4 regions of the Variovorax arabinosiphilus genome follow, and region 4 is predicted to be linked to each of the others. Evidence: predicted binding sites of a transcription regulator. Region 4 holds the regulator's gene; each other region holds the start of a gene.

Region 1 (4,209 bases), on a different contig from region 4:
TCGCTCGCGCCGGTGGCCGAACGCCTGGCCGAGCTGCTCGGCCGCCCGGTGCCGCTGGTGGCGAACTGGGTCGACGGCGTCGACGTGGCGCCGGGCCAGGTCGTGCTGCTGGAGAACTGCCGCGTCAACAAGGGCGAGAAGAAGAACGACGAGACGCTCGCCAGGAAGATGGCCGCGCTCTGCGACATCTACGTGAACGACGCCTTCGGCACCGCGCACCGCGCCGAAGCCACCACCTACGGCATCGCGCAATTCGCCAGAATCGCTTCGGCCGGCCCGCTGCTGGCGGCCGAAATCGACGCCATCACCAAGGCGCTGGCCCACCCCGCGCGGCCGCTGGTGGCGATCGTCGCCGGCTCCAAGGTCAGCACCAAGCTCACCATCCTCAAGGCGCTGGCCGAGAAGGTCGACCAGCTCATCGTCGGCGGCGGCATCGCCAACACCTTCATGCTGGCCTCGGGCCTGTCGATCGGCAAGTCGCTGGCCGAGCCCGACCTGCTCGACCAGGCCAAGGCGGTGATCGAGGCGATGCGTGCCCGCGGCGCCGACGTGCCGATCCCGGTCGACGTGGTCACGGCCAAGACCTTCGCGGCGGATGCCGTGGCCACCGTCAAGGCGGCCGATGCCGTCGACGCAGACGACCTCATCCTGGACATCGGCCCCAAGACCGCCGAGATGCTGGCCGCGCAATTGCGCGAAGCCGGCACCATCGTGTGGAACGGCCCGGTCGGCGTGTTCGAGTTCGAGGCCTTCTCGCACGGCACCGAAGCCATCGCCCGCGCCATCGCCGAGAGCAAGGCCTTCTCGATCGCCGGCGGCGGCGACACGCTGGCCGCCATCGCCAAGTACGGCATCGAGAAGGATGTCGGCTACATCTCGACCGGTGGCGGGGCCTTCCTGGAAATCCTGGAAGGCAAGACGCTGCCGGCGTTCGAAATTTTGAGCAAGCGCGCGGCCGGCTGAACCTCCCCCTGGCGCCCATGAAAAAGCCCGCATCCGCGGGCTTTTTGCTGTCGTCGCGGGCCTGAGCCTCAGGCCATGGCGGTCGCTGGTGCACGCAGCGCGCTGGTCGCGCGGCCCTGGAAGTCGGTCCAGCACTGGCGCGAGAAGTCGTAGAGCTTGCAGGCGCGCGCGGTCGAGAAGTACCACTTCCACGAGAAAGGCTGGACGATGATGCGTTCGGGCAGCAGGTGCTCGAGCATCTTCTGGGCCTCCTTCAGTTTGTAGAGCGGGATGCTCATGTCCACATGGTGCGCCGTGTGCTCCATGATGTGGTGAATGAGCGCGCCGATCTGCAGCGGGAAGGTCAGGTGCACGGTGGTCGACACGAAGGGCTGCGCGCGCTGCCAGGCGGCCTTCTCGTCGTGCCACTGCACCTTGACGTGCGTGTGGTGCCCGTAGATCACGAAGCCCATCATGTTGAACCAGAAGGCCATCGGCACCACGAAGCCGAGCAGCAGGGCCAGCAGCACCGACTGGCTGGTGGCCAGCGCGGCAGCGGTCAGCGCGGCGATCCAGAGGGCGGCGAAGCCGGTCACGAGCGCGCAGTCCTTGGCGAAGATCGGGCGGTAGCTGTTGCCCATCGTGGCCCGGGACGGGAACATCATCTTCTTCCACCAGATCTCGACCATGTAGTAGAGGCCCGGGCCCCAGCCGCTGCGGTAGATGCGCTCGAGGGCGCGGCGCACCGGCGACAGCGCACGGTATTCGGCCTGCGTCAGCGGCGCCCAGACGAAGTCGACGCCCTTGAGGTTGGTGAAGCCGTGGTGCACCACGTTGTGCCCCATGTCCCAGAGGCTGTAGGCGGTGAGCGAGGGCAGGAAGGCGATGCGGCCCAGCCACTTGTTCAGGCGACGGTGCGGCGTCAGGCTCTGGTGGCAGCCGTCGTGGCCGATGATGAAGAGCCGGCCGATGACGAAGCCCGCCAGCAGGCCGGCGAGCAACTTGAGCCAGACCGGCTTGAGCAGCACCGTTCCCGTGACGAGCGCGCCGAACAGCAGGTAGTCGATGGCCAGCAGCACGAAGGCGCGCACGGTCGTGCGCTGCGAGATCGGGATCAGCCAGGAGCGGATGACCTTGCGGTGCGGCAGCGGCATTTCCGGCGACAGGGGCGTGGGAACAGGATCGGTTGGGGTCTGCATAAGACGAGGCGAAAGAAAGGAAAAACGACGGCGCGGGTGGGCACCGTAACGCATTCATCGGAAGGGGTGATGACGAAGATCAAGCTGCGTGGGGTTGTCGAAGCAACCGTGTCGTATCGCGCAACGACATCTCCACATGTGAGAATTGTGCCAAAACCCCGGTCCGCCCCCGGAACGGATCCCCCGACAGCCCCAGGAGACACTGTGGACACGACTCGCCTTCCCCGCCATGCCACCAAGATCGTCGCGACGCTCGGCCCCGCGTCGAACACGCTCGAACTGATCGAGCAGATGATCGTCCACAAGGTGAGCGTGGTGCGGCTGAACTTCAGCCACGGCACCGCGCAGGACCACATCGACCGCGCCGCCATGGTCCGCGAAGCCGCGCGCCGCGCCGGCCGCGAGGTCGCCATCATGGCCGACCTGCAGGGGCCGAAGATCCGCGTGGGCAAGTTCGCGCAGGGCAAGATCTGGCTCGAGCCGGGCGCCAAGTTCGTCCTCGACGCGTCGCGTACCGAACTGGGCGACGTCGACGCGGTCGGCCTCGACTACAAGGACCTGCCGCGCGATGTGAAGGCCGGTGACCGCCTGCTGCTCAACGACGGCCTCATCGTGCTGATCGTGAACCTGGTCAAGGGCCAGGCGGTGCACACCACGGTGCTGCTGGGGGGCGAGCTGTCGAACAACAAGGGCATCAACAAGCAGGGTGGCGGCCTCACGGCGCCGGCGCTGACGGCCAAGGACATGGAGGACATCAAGACCGCCATGAGCTTCCAGGCCGACTACGTGGCGGTGAGCTTCCCGAAGAACGCGACCGACATGGAGATGGCGCGCCAGCTCTGCAACGTGGCGGCGGCCGAGTTCGGCCACCGGCCGGGGATGATCGCCAAGATCGAGCGTGCCGAGGCGATCCCGAAGCTCGAAGAGATCCTGCGCGCCAGCGACGGCATCATGGTCGCCCGCGGCGACCTGGCGGTCGAGGTCGGCAATGCGGCCGTGCCGGCGCTGCAGAAGAAGATGATCCGCATGGCGCGCGAGATGGACAAGGTCGCCATCACCGCCACGCAGATGATGGAGTCGATGATCACCAACCCGGTGCCCACGCGCGCCGAGGTGAGCGACGTGGCCAACGCGGTGCTCGACGGCACCGACGCGGTGATGCTCAGCGCCGAGACCGCGTCGGGCCGCTATCCGCTGGAGACCGTGCAGGAGATGAGCCGCATCTGCGAGGCCGCCGAGCAGGCCGAGGACACGGCCCGCGACACCGATTTCAGCGGCCACACCTACGCCCGCATCGACCAGGCCATCGCCATGGGCGCGCTCTTCACCGCGCACCACCTGGGCGCCAAGGCGATCGTCGCGCTGACCGAATCGGGCTCGACGCCGCTGTGGATGAGCCGCCATTCGGCGCACATCCCGGTCTACGCGCTCACCTCGCGCCTGTCGACGCAGCGCAGGATGGCGCTGTACCGCAACGTGCGCCCGCTGCTGATGGATTCGCACACCGACCGCGACACCGCCCTCGAGCAGGCCGAGTCGCACCTGAAGAAACGCGGCATCGTGCAGAGCGGCGACGTCTATGCCATCACCTGCGGCGAGCCGATGGGCGCGCCGGGCGGCACCAACATGCTGAAGATCTGCCGCGCCACCTGAGCGCGCCACAGGCCGTGGGACCCGTCCCACAAGGGGGCTCGGTAGAATTGAGGCAGTTTTTCTTCATTCTTCATCTTCCATTCCCGCGAGGTATTTCCCATGGCTCTCGTCTCGATGCGCGAACTGCTGGACCACGCAGCCGCCAACGGCTACGGCATTCCGGCTTTCAACGTCAACAACCTCGAACAGGTGCAGGCCGTGATGGAAGCCGCCAAGGAAACCGGCGCGCCGGTCATCCTCCAGGCCAGCGCCGGCGCCCGCAAGTACGCGGGCGAGGGCTTCATCAAGCACCTGATCCAGGCGGCGATCGAAAGCTACCCGAACATTCCGCTGGTGATGCACCAGGACCACGGCCAGAACCCGGACGTGTGCCAGGGCGCCATCGACCTTGGTTTCTCGTCCGTGATGATGGACG
Region 2 (4,209 bases), on a different contig from region 4:
CCGACATGGCCGTGGCCGAAGGCCAGCACCACGTCGGGCGTCGCAGCCGCCGGCCCGATGCAGGGCAGGCCGTCGGGCATGCTCGGCCGGTGGCCTAGCCAGTGGCGCACGCCGGCTGCCTGTGCATCGCGCGGCAAGGCAGGGAACATCGAGCGCAGGTGGCGATACAGGATGTCGGCACGACGCCAGTCGGGCGCCGCGTCGAGCCCGCCGATCTCCACCTGGCCCGCGGCGCGCAGGCCGCCGTCCATCCAGTGCGCGATCAGCTTGCCATCGGCTGCCATCATCGGCGTGCGCGGACCGACCCCGGGCGCGCCGACCATCACGTGGTAGCCACGCTCCGACTCCAGCGGCACCGGCGAGCCCGCCGCACGCGCGAGCCCGGCCGAGTGCGCGCCAGCGCAGATGGCGGCCGCGTCGCAGGCAATCTCGCCGTGGTCGGTCCGCACGCCCCGCAGCCGGCCACCCTCGATGCGAAAACCCGTGGCGCGCGCCACCACGCGCTGCGCACCCTGCTGCACGGCATGGCGCGCGAGTGCCGCCACGTAGGCACCCGGGTCCCGGCAGTGCCCGGCTTCCGCCACGAAGATGCCGAGCGTGTAGCGCTCGTCGAGGTCGGGCTCGTGCGCGCGCAGTTGCGCCGCTTCCCACTGCACCCAGCGCACCCCTGTGCGCTCGCGCACGCGCCACCCCAGCGCATCGCCCATGAACTCGGCCTGCGAGCGATAGACGTGCAGCAACCCACGGTGTTCGATCAGCTGCGGCACGCCGGCCTCGCGCGCCAGGTGCTGATGCAGCTGCGGCGCATCGACGAGCAAGGTGCGCAACGCATCGGCCGTGCGCTGCACCCGCGCCTCGGTGGAACCCGACAGCAGATAGCGCAGCAGCCAGGGCGCAGCGCGCGGCAGGTGGCGCCAGCGCACCGCCAGCGGACCGAGCGGGTCGGCCAGCCAACCCGGCACCTTGCGCCAGGCGCCCGGCAAGGCCGGCGGCACGACCGAATGGGAGGACAGCCAGCCGGCATTGCCGTAGCTGGTGGCGTGCTCGGCGCCGGGCTCGCCAGGCTCGATCACGGTGACGCGCAACCCCGCGCGCAGGGCTTCGATGGCGGTTGCACTGCCGACCGCACCGGCGCCGATGACGGCGACATGGCGCCCGGCTTCCGGGGATCGATGGCGCTCTGGATGTTCACGTACCTTCATCACGCCGATCGTACGTGGCGATCGACGATCGAACCGGTGCGCTGAACCTCAGTCGCGCAGGGCACGCACCAGCAGCACGGGCACCGGTGCCAGGCGCACGACCTGCTCGGCGTCGCTGCCGATGAGCAGGCGGTCGACCCCGCGCCGGCCGTGCGTGCCGAGCACGATCAGGTCGGCGCCCGACGTCGCGGCATGCTCGACGATGCGTTCGGACACCCGGTCACCGCAGCACTCGACCAGCACGGTCTCGACCGCGACCGGTGTGGCGGCCAGCCCGGCCTTCGCGGCGTCGAGCAGCGCCTGGCCGGCCGCGAGGAAGCGCGGGCGGATCTCCTGGACGTAGACCGCCGGCCGCTCGAAGCCGTTGACATGCGCGGCGTCGTCGACGATGTGCAGCAGCACGAGCGATGCGCCGCACAGCTGCGCCAGCTGCGCGGCCTCGGCCAGCGCGCGCTGCGACATCGCGCTGCCATCGAGGGGGACCAGGATCTTTCGGTACATGACAGAGGCCTCGGTAGGCCGGGATGCGGCGGTGGATGAAGGGCGTTCGCCCCCACTCTAGGGGGGGCGCCTCGGCGCGCGCTTGATGGCGATCAAGTCCGCCGAGCGGCCTCCCGGGCCCGGGACGGCCACGAGGCTTGCGGCATGATCGGCGCCATGCATGCTTCCGCGCTCCTCGAGCACTACGGCTTGCTCGCGGTGTTCATCGGCGGGCTGTTCGAAGGCGAGACGATCCTGATGCTCGGCGCCTATGCGGTGCACCAGGGCTACCTGTCGCTGTGGCCCCTCATCGCCTGCGGCGCTGCCGCGGCTTTCCTGGCCGACCAGTTCTACTTCCATCTCGGGCGGCGCCAGGGCGCCGCCCTGCTGGCGAAACGCCCGGCGATGGCCCGGCACATCGCGCGCGTCAACGGCTTCGTGTCGCGCCATCCGGTCGCCACCGTGTTCCTGATGCGCTTCGCCTGGGGCCTGCGGATCGTGCTGCCCGCCACCCTGGGCATGGGGCCGATGCGGGCACCGGTCTTCGCGGCACTGAGCATTCCTGCGTCGCTCGTGTGGGCCGCGGTCGTCGCCCTGTTCGGCCTCCAGCTCACGCAACTGCTGCACGGGCTCGTCGGCCATCTGCGACCGTACGAGCATGGCCTGATCCTGGCGGCGCTGGTGATCGCGCTGTCGGTCGCGCTGGCCCGGCAGTGGCGGTCGCGGCGATGAACGACCGCGCCGCCCGAAGGCCGCTGCGCCGCGCGAGCGGCCGGGCCACGGCGCGATTCAGTGCGCTGCAGATGCCAGCGCCGCGGCCACCGAGACCGCCAGCGGCGTCGTGGGGCGGCCGATGAGCGACGACAGGGCGCGACCGTCGTCGAACAGCGCGCCCTTCGACACCTCCACGTCGATCGCCGCCAACGCCTCCGGCCACGGTGCCGGGACGCCAGCGCCGCGCAGCGCCGCCGCGAAGTCGGCTTGCGGCAGGTTCCTGTAGGGAATGTCCTTGCCCGTCTGGCGCGCGATTTCCGCGGCGAGTTCGGCCAGGGTGTAGGCCGAATCACCGGCGAGTTCGTACGTCTTGCCCTCGTGTCCCGGCGTGGTCAGCACGGCCACCGCGGCAGCGGCATAGTCGGCACGCGCCGCCGAGGCGATGCGGCCGTCGCCCGCGCTGCCGATGAACGCGCCGTGGGCGACGGCAGCGCCGACGGAGCCCGTGTAGTTCTCGGTGTACCAGCCGTTGCGCAGGATCGTGACGACGAGGCCCGAGGCCTGCAGCAGCGCCTCCGTCTCGACGTGCTCGGGCGCCAGGCCCAGGGTCGAGCGGTCGGCACGGAGCAGGCTGGTGTAGACCACGCGCGTGACGCCCGCTGCCTTGGCCGCGTCGATGACATGGCGGTGCTGCGCCACGCGCTGGCCGACTTCGCTGGAGGAGATGAGCAGCAATGTCTCCACCCCGGCCAGCGCCCGGCTCAGGGTTTCCGGGCGGCTGTAGTCGGCCTCGCGGACGTCCACCCCCAGGTCGGCCGCCTTCGACGGGGTGCGAACCAGGGCGACGATGTCGGCCGCCGGCCGCTTGGCGCGAAGTCCCTCGATGACGAGGCGACCGAGTTGGCCGGTGGCGCCGGTGACTGCAACTTTCATGAGATGTCCTGTGAAGTGGTGAGAGCAGGCACTGTAGGATCTGCACGAACTTTTTGTAAGTACGCACATGAACGTAAGTATCCCAACCGTTCCACCGTCGCCCACCCAGGACACGTCGGCGCTGCTGGGCGCCATGCGTCGCGGCGAACTGCTGGTCGCCACCTGCCCGTCGCGCCAGGTGCTTCAGCACCTCACGAGCCGGTGGGGCGTGCTGGTCCTGCTGGTCCTGGAAACACGCATGCACCGCTTCAGCGCGCTGCGCCGGGCGATCGGCGGCGTCAGCGAACGCATGCTGGCCCAGACGCTGCAGTCGCTCGAGGGCGATGGCCTGGTCGACCGCACCGCCTTGGACGTCGTGCCGCCCCACGTCGAGTACCGCCTCACGCCCCTCGGCCTGGAGGCCGCAGAAAAGGTCCGGGGCCTGGCCGACTGGATCGAGACCAGCCTGCCCCGGATTCTTCAGGCCCAGACCGACCGTCGGCCGTAGCGCGGGACGGCGTCAGCCGGACGAGCCCTCGGCGCGGGTGAAGGACAGCAGCGCCGCGGCGTCGCGCGCGGCGATCCATTCCTCGTTGGTCGGTTCCACCGCCACGCCCACGCGGCTTTGCGCGGCGCTGATCCAGGGGGCATGGCGCGCATTGGCCGCATCGTCCAGCACCAGGCCGAGGTAGCCGAGCGCGGCACAGACGCGCTGGCGGATCGCCGCGCTGTGCTCGCCCACACCCGCCGTGAAGACCAGCAGGTCCAGCCCGCCGAGCACCGCCACCAGTGCGCCGATCTCGCGCACGATGCGGCGAACGTACAGCGCCAGGGCGGCACGCACGCGCACGCCGACCTCGTCGTCGCGGCCTTCGGCGGCCAGCAGCACGCGCGGCTCCGA
Region 3 (4,209 bases), 500 kb from region 4:
ACAAGGTCTTTGGCGGTTTCACCAACAGCGCCAGCTTCAACGGCGACAAGCAGGTCACGCTGCAGTACCTGAACACGCTCGCGTCGCAGCACGGTGGCCTGTGGGTCAGCCTGGGTCTGCCGCCAGCCAACACCAAGGCCGCCACGCGCAACGACGTGAACAACCTGGGTGGCTCGGTCGGCCTGCTGGTGCAGTCGCCGTCGGATGCCAGCGCCGCCGAAGTGCCGCAGGGCGACCTCGACACCGCGAAGCTCTACGGCGCACGCGTGGCCGCCATCGCGGCTAAGCTGCACGGCTGATCCACACCCTGATGCGCGGCCTTGGGCCGCGCCGCCCCACGATGAACGAACTACTCGTCCTCCAGCCCAACGACAAGGACCTCGGTGGTGGCTTCAAGGTCCGGCGTTTGCTGCCGGCCGCGAAGCGCCGTTCGGTGGGGCCCTTCGTGTTCTTCGACCACTTCGGCCCGGCCACCGAGACGCCGGGCAACCAGCACGATGTGCGGCCGCATCCGCACATCGGGCTGGCCACGGTCACCTATCTGTTCGAGGGCGCGATGATGCATCGCGACAGCCTCGGCAGCGTGCAGGAGATCCTGCCCGGCGCCATCAACTGGATGACCGCCGGGCGCGGCATCGTGCATTCCGAGCGCAAGCCCGAGCGCCTCATGGGCGCCGAGTATGTCAACCATGGCCTGCAGCTGTGGGCGGCGCTGCCGCAGGCCTTCGAGGAGGTCGAGCCCAGCTTCACGCACACCGCGTCCCGTGCCATTCCCGAGCGCGACGAACAGGGCGCGCAGGTGCGCGTGCTGATCGGCGAAGCCTTCGGCCTGGCCTCTCCGGTCAAGACCTTCGCCCCCACGGTCTATCTCGATGTCGCCTTGCAGGCGGGATCGACCTTCGTGCTGCCGGCGCTGGCGGCCGAACTCGCCATCTATGTCGTGGACGGCCACCTGGCCATCGACGGCACGCCGATCGGTGCGCACACGATGGTGGCGCTGCCGGACGGGCAGGGCGCCACGCTGACGGCTGCGGACGCCGTGCGGCTGGTGGTGATCGGCGGCGCGCCGCTCGACGGGCCGCGCTTCATCACCTGGAACTTCGTCTCGAGCCGGCGTGAACGCATCCTGCAGGCCGGCGACGACTGGGCGGCGCAGCGCATGGGGCACGTGCCTGGCGAAACCGAATTCATCCCGCTGCCCGGGCACCCCTTCAAGGTGCAGAGCCCCGAACCGGACACCGGCACCACGCCGGTCTGAGCCCCCGCGGTCAGTGCTTGCGCGCGAGGTCCGGGTCTTCGGCGGCCCGGGCGCTGGCGGCGTTGCCGGTCGCGCTCAGGTCGGGCGCCAGCGTGCGGCGACCGTCGAACACGAAGCAGTCGCCGCGGTAGTGCGCGCCGCCCACGTCCTCGAAGTACTTGAGGATGCCACCTTCGAGCTGCAGCACGTTCTCCACACCGGCTTCACGCATCAGGATCGCCGCCTTCTCGCAGCGGATCCCGCCGGTGCAGAAGCTCACCACCGTCTTGCCGGCCAGTTCGTCCTTGTGCGCCAGCAGGGCGGGCGGGAATTCGGTGAACTTCGAGATGCGCCAGTCGATGGCGCCTTCGAAGGTGCCGTGGTCGACCTCGAAGGCGTTGCGCGTGTCGAGCAGGGCGATCGGCTGGCCCGCATCGTCGTGCCCCTGGTCGAGCCAGCGCTTGAGCGTGGCGGCCTCGACCCCCGGTGCGCGGCCGGCCGCCGGCTGGATCGCCGGATGGTCCATGCGGATGATCTCGCGCTTGACCTTCACCAGCATGCGGCGGAAAGGTTGCGTGGCCGACCAGCTTTCCTTGGTCTCGAGCGTGGCGAAGCGCGGGTCGGCGCGCAGTTCTGCGACGAAGCCGCGAACCTCGTCCGGTGCGCCGGCAAGAAAGAGGTTGATGCCTTCGGGCGCCACGAGGATGGTGCCCATGAGCTGCCGCGCCCGGGCCGCGTCGAGCAGCGTGGTGCGCAGCGTGTGCGGATCGTCGATGGCGGAGAACAGGTAGGCGGCAATATTGAGAATCTCGGGCATGCGGGGATTGTAGAAACGCAGGCGTTCATGCCCGATGCACCGCGGCAATGAACGGGCCGTCGGTTGATGCCCGTCAATCGCCGCCCCGCCTCGGCCTCCCACAATGAACCGCCGGTGCGCACCCCTGCGGGCCGGCGCCATCGATCCGCATGGGACGCCTTCTCGCATGACCTCACCGGCCGCCACCTCGCCCATCCAACCACCCGCAGCGCGTGCCTCGGTGCCATGGGGGCTGGCCCTGGGCATCGCTGCCCTGCTGGTGGTGCTCGCATTGCCGCTCGGCGGCACGCTGCCGCCGGCCGGCCAACGGATGCTTGCCATCCTCGCGTTCGCGGTCGTGGTGTGGATCACCGAAGCTGTCTCCTACGAGGCCAGCGCGATCATCATCACCTCGCTGATGGCCTTCCTGATCGGCACGGCGCCGACGGTGGCCGACCCCGCGAAGCTCTACGGCACCTCGGCCGCGATCACGATGGCGCTCACGGGCTTTTCCAATGCGGCGCTGGCGCTGGTGGCCGGCGCGCTGTTCCTTGCTGCCGCGATGACGCACACCGGGCTCGACCGCCGCATCGCGCTCTACACGCTGTCGCGCGTCGGCACCAGCACGCGCCGCATCCTGCTGGGCGCCATTGCCGTGACGGTGCTGCTGAGCCTGGTGGTGCCGAGCGCCACGGCCCGCAGCGCCTGCGTGGTGCCGATCATGATGGGGGTGATCGCCGCGTTCGGGGTCGAACGCCGCTCCAACGTGGCCGCCGGCCTCATGATCGTCGTGGCGCAGGCGACCAGCATCTGGAACGTCGGTATCCAGACCGCGGCCGCCCAGAACCTGCTGACGGTGGGCTTCATGGAGAAGATGCTGGGTCAGCGCGTCAGCTGGATCGACTGGCTGGTGGCCGGCGCGCCCTGGGCGGTGCTGATGTCGGCGGTGCTGTACTTCACCGTGCTGTGGATGCTGCCGCCCGAGTCGGACCGCATCGCCGGGGGACGCGAGGCGGTGGAACGCGAGCTGGCAGCGCTCGGTCCGATGCCCGGCGCGCAGAAGCGGCTGCTCGGCGTGGCGGTGGCGCTGCTGCTGGCCTGGTCGACCGAGGGCAAGCTGCACAGCTTCGACACCACCTCCACCACCTATGCCGGGCTCGTGCTGCTGCTGCTGCCACGCTGGGGCGTGATGAGCTGGAAAGACGTGCAGTCGCGCATTCCCTGGGGCACGGTGATCGTCTTCGGCGTGGGCATCAGCCTGGGCACGGCGCTCTTGACCACGCAGGCCGGGCAATGGCTGGCCAATGAAGTCATCGCCCGTACGGGCCTGGCGTCGCTCGGGTCGCTGGGCATCCTGGCGGTGCTGTCGGCGTTCCTGATTGCGGTGCATCTGGGCTTTGCGAGCGCCACGGCGCTGACGTCGGCCCTGCTGCCGATCCTCATCTCCGTGCTGGCCATCCTGCCCGGCGACTTCAATCGGCTGGGGCTGACCATGGTGTTGGGTTTCGCGGTGAGCTTCGGCTTCATCCTGCCCGTCAATGCACCCCAGAACATGGTGTGCCTGGGAACCGATACCTTCAATGCACGCCAGTTCGCCCGGGTCGGCGGGGTGGTCACGGTGATCGGCTATGTCCTGCTGCTGGTGTTCAGTGCCACCTACTGGCGCTGGCTGGGCTGGACATAGGCGCGCAGGGCGGGCACTGTGCCGGTTCCCGCTTTTCGCGCATCACGCATCGATCCGACTTCTTCGAGGACACCGCTTCCATGGCCATACGCCTTTCGCTCGACGCGGCCACCCGCCTGATCGTCAACGTGCTGCACAAGCAGCAGGTGCCCGACGACATCGCCCACGATGTCGCCGCGCACCTGATCGAGGCCGACCGCGTGGGCTACGCGAGCCACGGCATCTCCATCCTGCCGGGCTACGCCAAGGCGCTGGCCGACGGGCAACTCGATGGCGCGGCGCGGCCCGAACGGCTGACCGACAGCGGCCCCTTCCAGTCCTGGCACGGCCATCACGGCTTCGGCCAGCACGTCGGCAAGCAGGTGGTGGCGTCCGCCATCGACGCCGCGCGCCGCCACGGCCACTGCGTCGTGACGCTGCGCGACAGCCACCACCTGGGCCGCATGGGCCACTACGGCGAGCAGGCGGCTGCGGCGGGCATGGTCCTCGTCG
Region 4 (4,209 bases):
CTTCCAGCTCTCTAGGTCTGCGGACGACACGGCGTAGAAGTTGTAGTTGTTGGCATTGATGAACAAGCGACCATTGAGCACGGCGCATTGAGTGCTCCCCTTCGGAAAGCCCGTCGGATAGCCACCATGCACCACCCAATTCACACCATCGCCTGAGGTCGCCACGGCATCACCGACGACCAGCAGGGAGCCTTGCCAATTCAGCGCGCACGATGGAGTGCCGATCGCGGTGGGCAAGGTGTCCGCGACCTTGGTCCAGTTGATGCCGTCGTCCAACGATGTCCACAGGTCGCGGAACGTGCCGCTCGCGTTGCGGCCACCCGTCACATAGAGCGCGCCGCCCACTTTGGCCATCACATGGTTGCGGCGGCCTGTGAACGGGGCTGCTGCTGTTCTCTGCTGCCAGTTTGTGCCGTCGAATTTCCAGACCTGGCTCAGGTATTGCGGCTGCAGTTTGCCGTACGTGGCAACGGACTGGCCTCCCGCCAGGTAAAGACCCACGCCGTCACTCGCCAGCGCAAAGCCCGCCGCGAGCGGCGAGGGGTTGGTCGCTGGCGCTCTGTTGGCCCAGGTGCTGCCCAGATCGGCGGTGACCCAGGTCTCCATGACGCCGGTGTAGAAGCCGGCTGTCACCACCACGGGTGTGCTGCCGATGTAGCTCAACGCGAAGTTGTCGAGAAAGCCGGGGGTGGTCTGCGCGGCTTCCCAGCGCTGGTAACTCAGAGCGGCGGGATCGACCACGGTGATCGCATAGGGCACCTGCCAGGGAGATCCGTCGACAGGGCGGGCGCAGGTGAGCGGGGCGTCGTAGCACACGCGTACCTCGAAGCTGCCGGTGTGTACGCCGGGCGCCAAGGCGGGGTTCGTGCTCATGGCCGCCAGGTACTTCAACGCGGAAAGAGATGTCACGCTCCCCGAAGTGGCGGTGATGACGCCTTTCGAATCGATGATTGCAAGGTTGATGGGCTCTGCGATGGTCCTGCTCGACGTCGCTTCGATGGAAAACGGCGTCGATGTGCCGGGCAGCATCGTCACATCCAACTTCGACGGAGAGAACGTGAGCCAGGCGCCCGCGGCGTTGACGGGGGCGACCGGATTGCTGCCCGCGCCGTCTGGATCACTGCTTCCGCCACCTCCACCGCCGCCCCCACCGCCGCCACATCCCACCACACAGGCTGCGATGAACGCAGCAAACACAAACGCAGATTTCCAACGCCGCATGTTCCCCCCTCGTGACTTGTTTGTTGGGCTTGCTCAAAGCCCTGCAAAGATAAAGCGGCGAGAGGTTACTTTATGTTGCGAATCGACGCAACGCCGGCGCGGCGATGCGCGGCTTCAACACGCCGGAGCGTTGACCAGCCGGCGCAGCTTGTCGGCGTCGACGATGCGCACATGGCGCTGCTGCACCGCGACGATGCCATCCTCGACGAACTTCGACAGCGTGCGGCTCACCGTCTCGAGCTTGAGGCCGAGGTAGCTGCCGATCTCCTCGCGCGTCATGCGCAGCACCAGCTCCGATTGCGAGAAGCCACGCGCATGCAGGCGCTGCACCAGGTTCAGCAGGAAGGCGGCGAGGCGCTCCTCGGCCCGCATGCTGCCCAGCAACAGCATCACGCCGTGCTCGCGCACGATCTCGCGGCTCATGATCTGGTGCACATGCCGCTGCAGGGCCGTCACCTCGCGCGAGAGTTCCTCGATGCGGTCGAAGGGCATCACGCAGACCTCCGCGTCTTCCAGCGCCACCGCGTCGCAGGTGTGGTGGTCGTTCACGATGCCGTCCAGCCCGATGATCTCGCCGGCCATCTGGAAGCCGGTGACCTGGTCGCGGCCGTCCTCCGAGGTCACGCGGGTCTTGAAGACGCCGGTGCGGATGGCGTAGAGCGAGGTGAAACGCTCGCCGTTGTGGAACAGCGTTTCGCGCCGCTTCACCTTGCGGCGCGTGGCGACGATCTCGTCGATGCGCCGGAGGTCGGCGGGCTGCAGGCCGACCGGCATGCACAGCTCGCGCAGGTTGCAGTTGGAACAGGCGACTTTGATGGTTTCGGGGGTCATGGGCTGCGGGCCGGCAGGCGAGGAGGGCGGTGCTGGCACGTCGGTGGTTTGAGGGAATTGTTCGCGAGCGGCGGGTGCGCAGGCTTGACGGGCGTCAATGAAGAAGGGCCCCGTTGGCGGCACAGTTGACGAGCCCTCCGCGCCCCACCACCATGCCATCCACCATCCTTACCGAATCCGCCGCGCCGAGCCGGCTGCAGTTGGTTCCCCCGTCTGCCGCACCCGCCGCGCCCGCCATGACGCCCGCGACCCTCAAGCGCTTCGACGTCTCCGGCCCGCGCTATACCTCATATCCGACGGCGGACCGCTTCGTCGAGGCCTTCGGCAGCGACGACTACGCGCAGGCGCTGCGCCAGCGCCGCACGGGCTCCAGCGCCCGGGCGCTGCCGCTGTCGCTCTATGTGCACGTGCCGTTCTGCGCGTCACTGTGCTACTTCTGCGCCTGCAACAAGATCGTGACCAAGCACCACGAGCGCGCCGACGACTACCTGCGCTACCTGGCGCGCGAGGTCGACCTGCAGGTGGCGCAACTCGGGCGTGGCGCGCTGGTAAGTCAGCTGCACCTGGGGGGCGGTACGCCGACCTTCCTGGACGACGCCGGTCTCGGCCGCCTCATGGACATCCTGCGCAGCGCCTTCGTGCTGGCGCCCGACGGCGAGTATTCGATCGAGATCGATCCGCGCACCATCGACGAGGGCCGGCTTGAGAAGCTGGCGGCGATGGGCTTCAACCGCCTGAGCTTCGGCGTGCAGGACTTCGACCCCGCCGTGCAGAAGGCGGTGCACCGCATCCAGCCTGCGGCGCAGGTGTTCGACCTGATGGCGGCGGCGCGGCGCCTGGGCTTCGCGTCGGTCAACGTCGACCTGATCTACGGCCTGCCGAAGCAGACCGCCTCGTCCTTCGACCGCACGCTGGCGCAGATCTGCGAACTGCGGCCCGACCGCATCGCACTCTATGCCTATGCCCACCTGCCGGAGCGCTTCAAGCCGCAGCGCCGCATCGAGGCCGCCGAGCTGCCCGACGCGGCGACCAAGGTCGACATGCTGTCGCGCTCGATCGCCGCACTCACCGCGGCCGGCTACGTCTACATCGGCATGGACCACTTCGCACTGCCGACCGACGCGCTCGCCATCGCCAAGCGCCAGGGCCGGTTGCACCGCAACTTCCAGGGCTACAGCACGCAGCCCGACTGCGACCTGGTGGCGCTGGGCGTGTCGGCCATCGGCCGCGTCGGCGCCACCTACAACCAGAACGCGAAGACGCTGGAGGAGTACTACGACCTGCTCGACCAGGGTCGCCTGCCGGTGGTGCGCGGCCTGGCGCTGTCGCGCGACGACGTGCTGCGGCGCTCGGTGATCATGGCGCTGATGTGCCAGGGGCAGGTGAACTTCGAGTCGATCGCGCTGGCCCACCTGATCGATTTCCGCCGGCATTTCGCCGCCGAGCTCGAAGCGCTCGAGCCGCTGGCCGCCCAGGGTCTGGTGACGCTCGGCGAGCACGAGATCGAGGTGACGCCGACCGGCTGGTTCTTCGTGCGCGCCATCGCGATGGTGTTCGACCGCTACCTGCAGGCCGACCGCAACCGCACCCGCTTTTCACGAATCATATGAATCACCCCCGATGCGCCTGCGGCGCCTCCCCCTTCAGGGGGCGATACCAGCGGCCCGGCGAAGCCGGTTCCGCGGTATCCCTGGCAGGGGCCTGCGTCTGCTTGATTCGCCGCTGGCCACACGGTAGCGCGATGGAAAACTGAGATTCCATGCAGACCGCCCTTGTCGGAACCGCGTTGCTGATGGGCCTGGCCGGCGGGCCGCACTGCGTCGCCATGTGCGGCGCCGCCTGCGCTGGCGTGATCCGCATCGTGCGGCCGCCACCCGGCGGTGGCGTGGCGGCGCTGCCCGCGGCCACGCCGACCGTGCCGGCCGCACTCGCTTTCCATGCCGGTCGCGCGGCCGGCTATGCGCTCGGCGGCGCCATCGCCGCCAGCGCGGTGCAGAGCTTGGCGCTGGCCAGCGAGCAGGTCGTGGCGCTGCGGCCGGCGTGGCTGCTGCTGCATGTCTTCGTGGCCGTGTGGGGGATCGTTTTGGCCGTGTCGGGCCGGCAGCCGCTGTGGGCGCATGGACTGGGCCGGTGGCTGGCGCGGGGGCTCAGGCCGCT

What was found. Region 4 encodes FNR, which switches genes on or off when oxygen is low (the NO sensors DNR and NnrR bind a similar motif). Its sites were predicted from a motif close to TTGATNNNNATCAA; they were not measured.
Region 1: the regulator FNR is predicted to act here: its motif matches at 2,211-2,224, upstream of QTH86_RS18740 (fatty acid desaturase).
Region 2: the regulator FNR is predicted to act here: its motif matches at 1,786-1,799, upstream of QTH86_RS23245 (universal stress protein).
Region 3: the regulator FNR is predicted to act here: its motif matches at 2,118-2,131, upstream of QTH86_RS03000 (DASS family sodium-coupled anion symporter).

What each region holds. Positions count from the first base shown of each region.
Region 1 is NZ_JASZYB010000003.1:53,042-57,250, forward strand. Features, by position in the region: gene QTH86_RS18735 (phosphoglycerate kinase) at 1-963, shown strand, start outside; gene QTH86_RS18740 (fatty acid desaturase) at 1,032-2,141, opposite strand; gene pyk (pyruvate kinase) at 2,346-3,794, shown strand; gene fba (class II fructose-bisphosphate aldolase) at 3,894-4,209, shown strand, end outside.
Region 2 is NZ_JASZYB010000004.1:115,224-119,432, forward strand. Features, by position in the region: gene QTH86_RS23240 (NAD(P)/FAD-dependent oxidoreductase) at 1-1,202, opposite strand, end outside; gene QTH86_RS23245 (universal stress protein) at 1,251-1,703, opposite strand; gene QTH86_RS23250 (DedA family protein) at 1,860-2,414, shown strand; gene QTH86_RS23255 (SDR family oxidoreductase) at 2,472-3,329, opposite strand; gene QTH86_RS23260 (winged helix-turn-helix transcriptional regulator) at 3,397-3,816, shown strand; gene QTH86_RS23265 (acetate/propionate family kinase) at 3,829-4,209, opposite strand, start outside.
Region 3 is NZ_JASZYB010000001.1:625,444-629,652, forward strand. Features, by position in the region: gene QTH86_RS02985 (flavodoxin family protein) at 1-299, shown strand, start outside; gene QTH86_RS02990 (pirin family protein) at 341-1,258, shown strand; gene QTH86_RS02995 (sulfurtransferase) at 1,269-2,054, opposite strand; gene QTH86_RS03000 (DASS family sodium-coupled anion symporter) at 2,221-3,717, shown strand; gene QTH86_RS03005 (Ldh family oxidoreductase) at 3,804-4,209, shown strand, end outside.
Region 4 is NZ_JASZYB010000001.1:1,129,505-1,133,713, reverse strand. Features, by position in the region: gene QTH86_RS05475 (Kelch repeat-containing protein) at 1-1,221, opposite strand, end outside; gene fnr (fumarate/nitrate reduction transcriptional regulator Fnr) at 1,336-2,052, opposite strand; gene hemN (oxygen-independent coproporphyrinogen III oxidase) at 2,289-3,662, shown strand; gene QTH86_RS05460 (sulfite exporter TauE/SafE family protein) at 3,812-4,209, shown strand, end outside.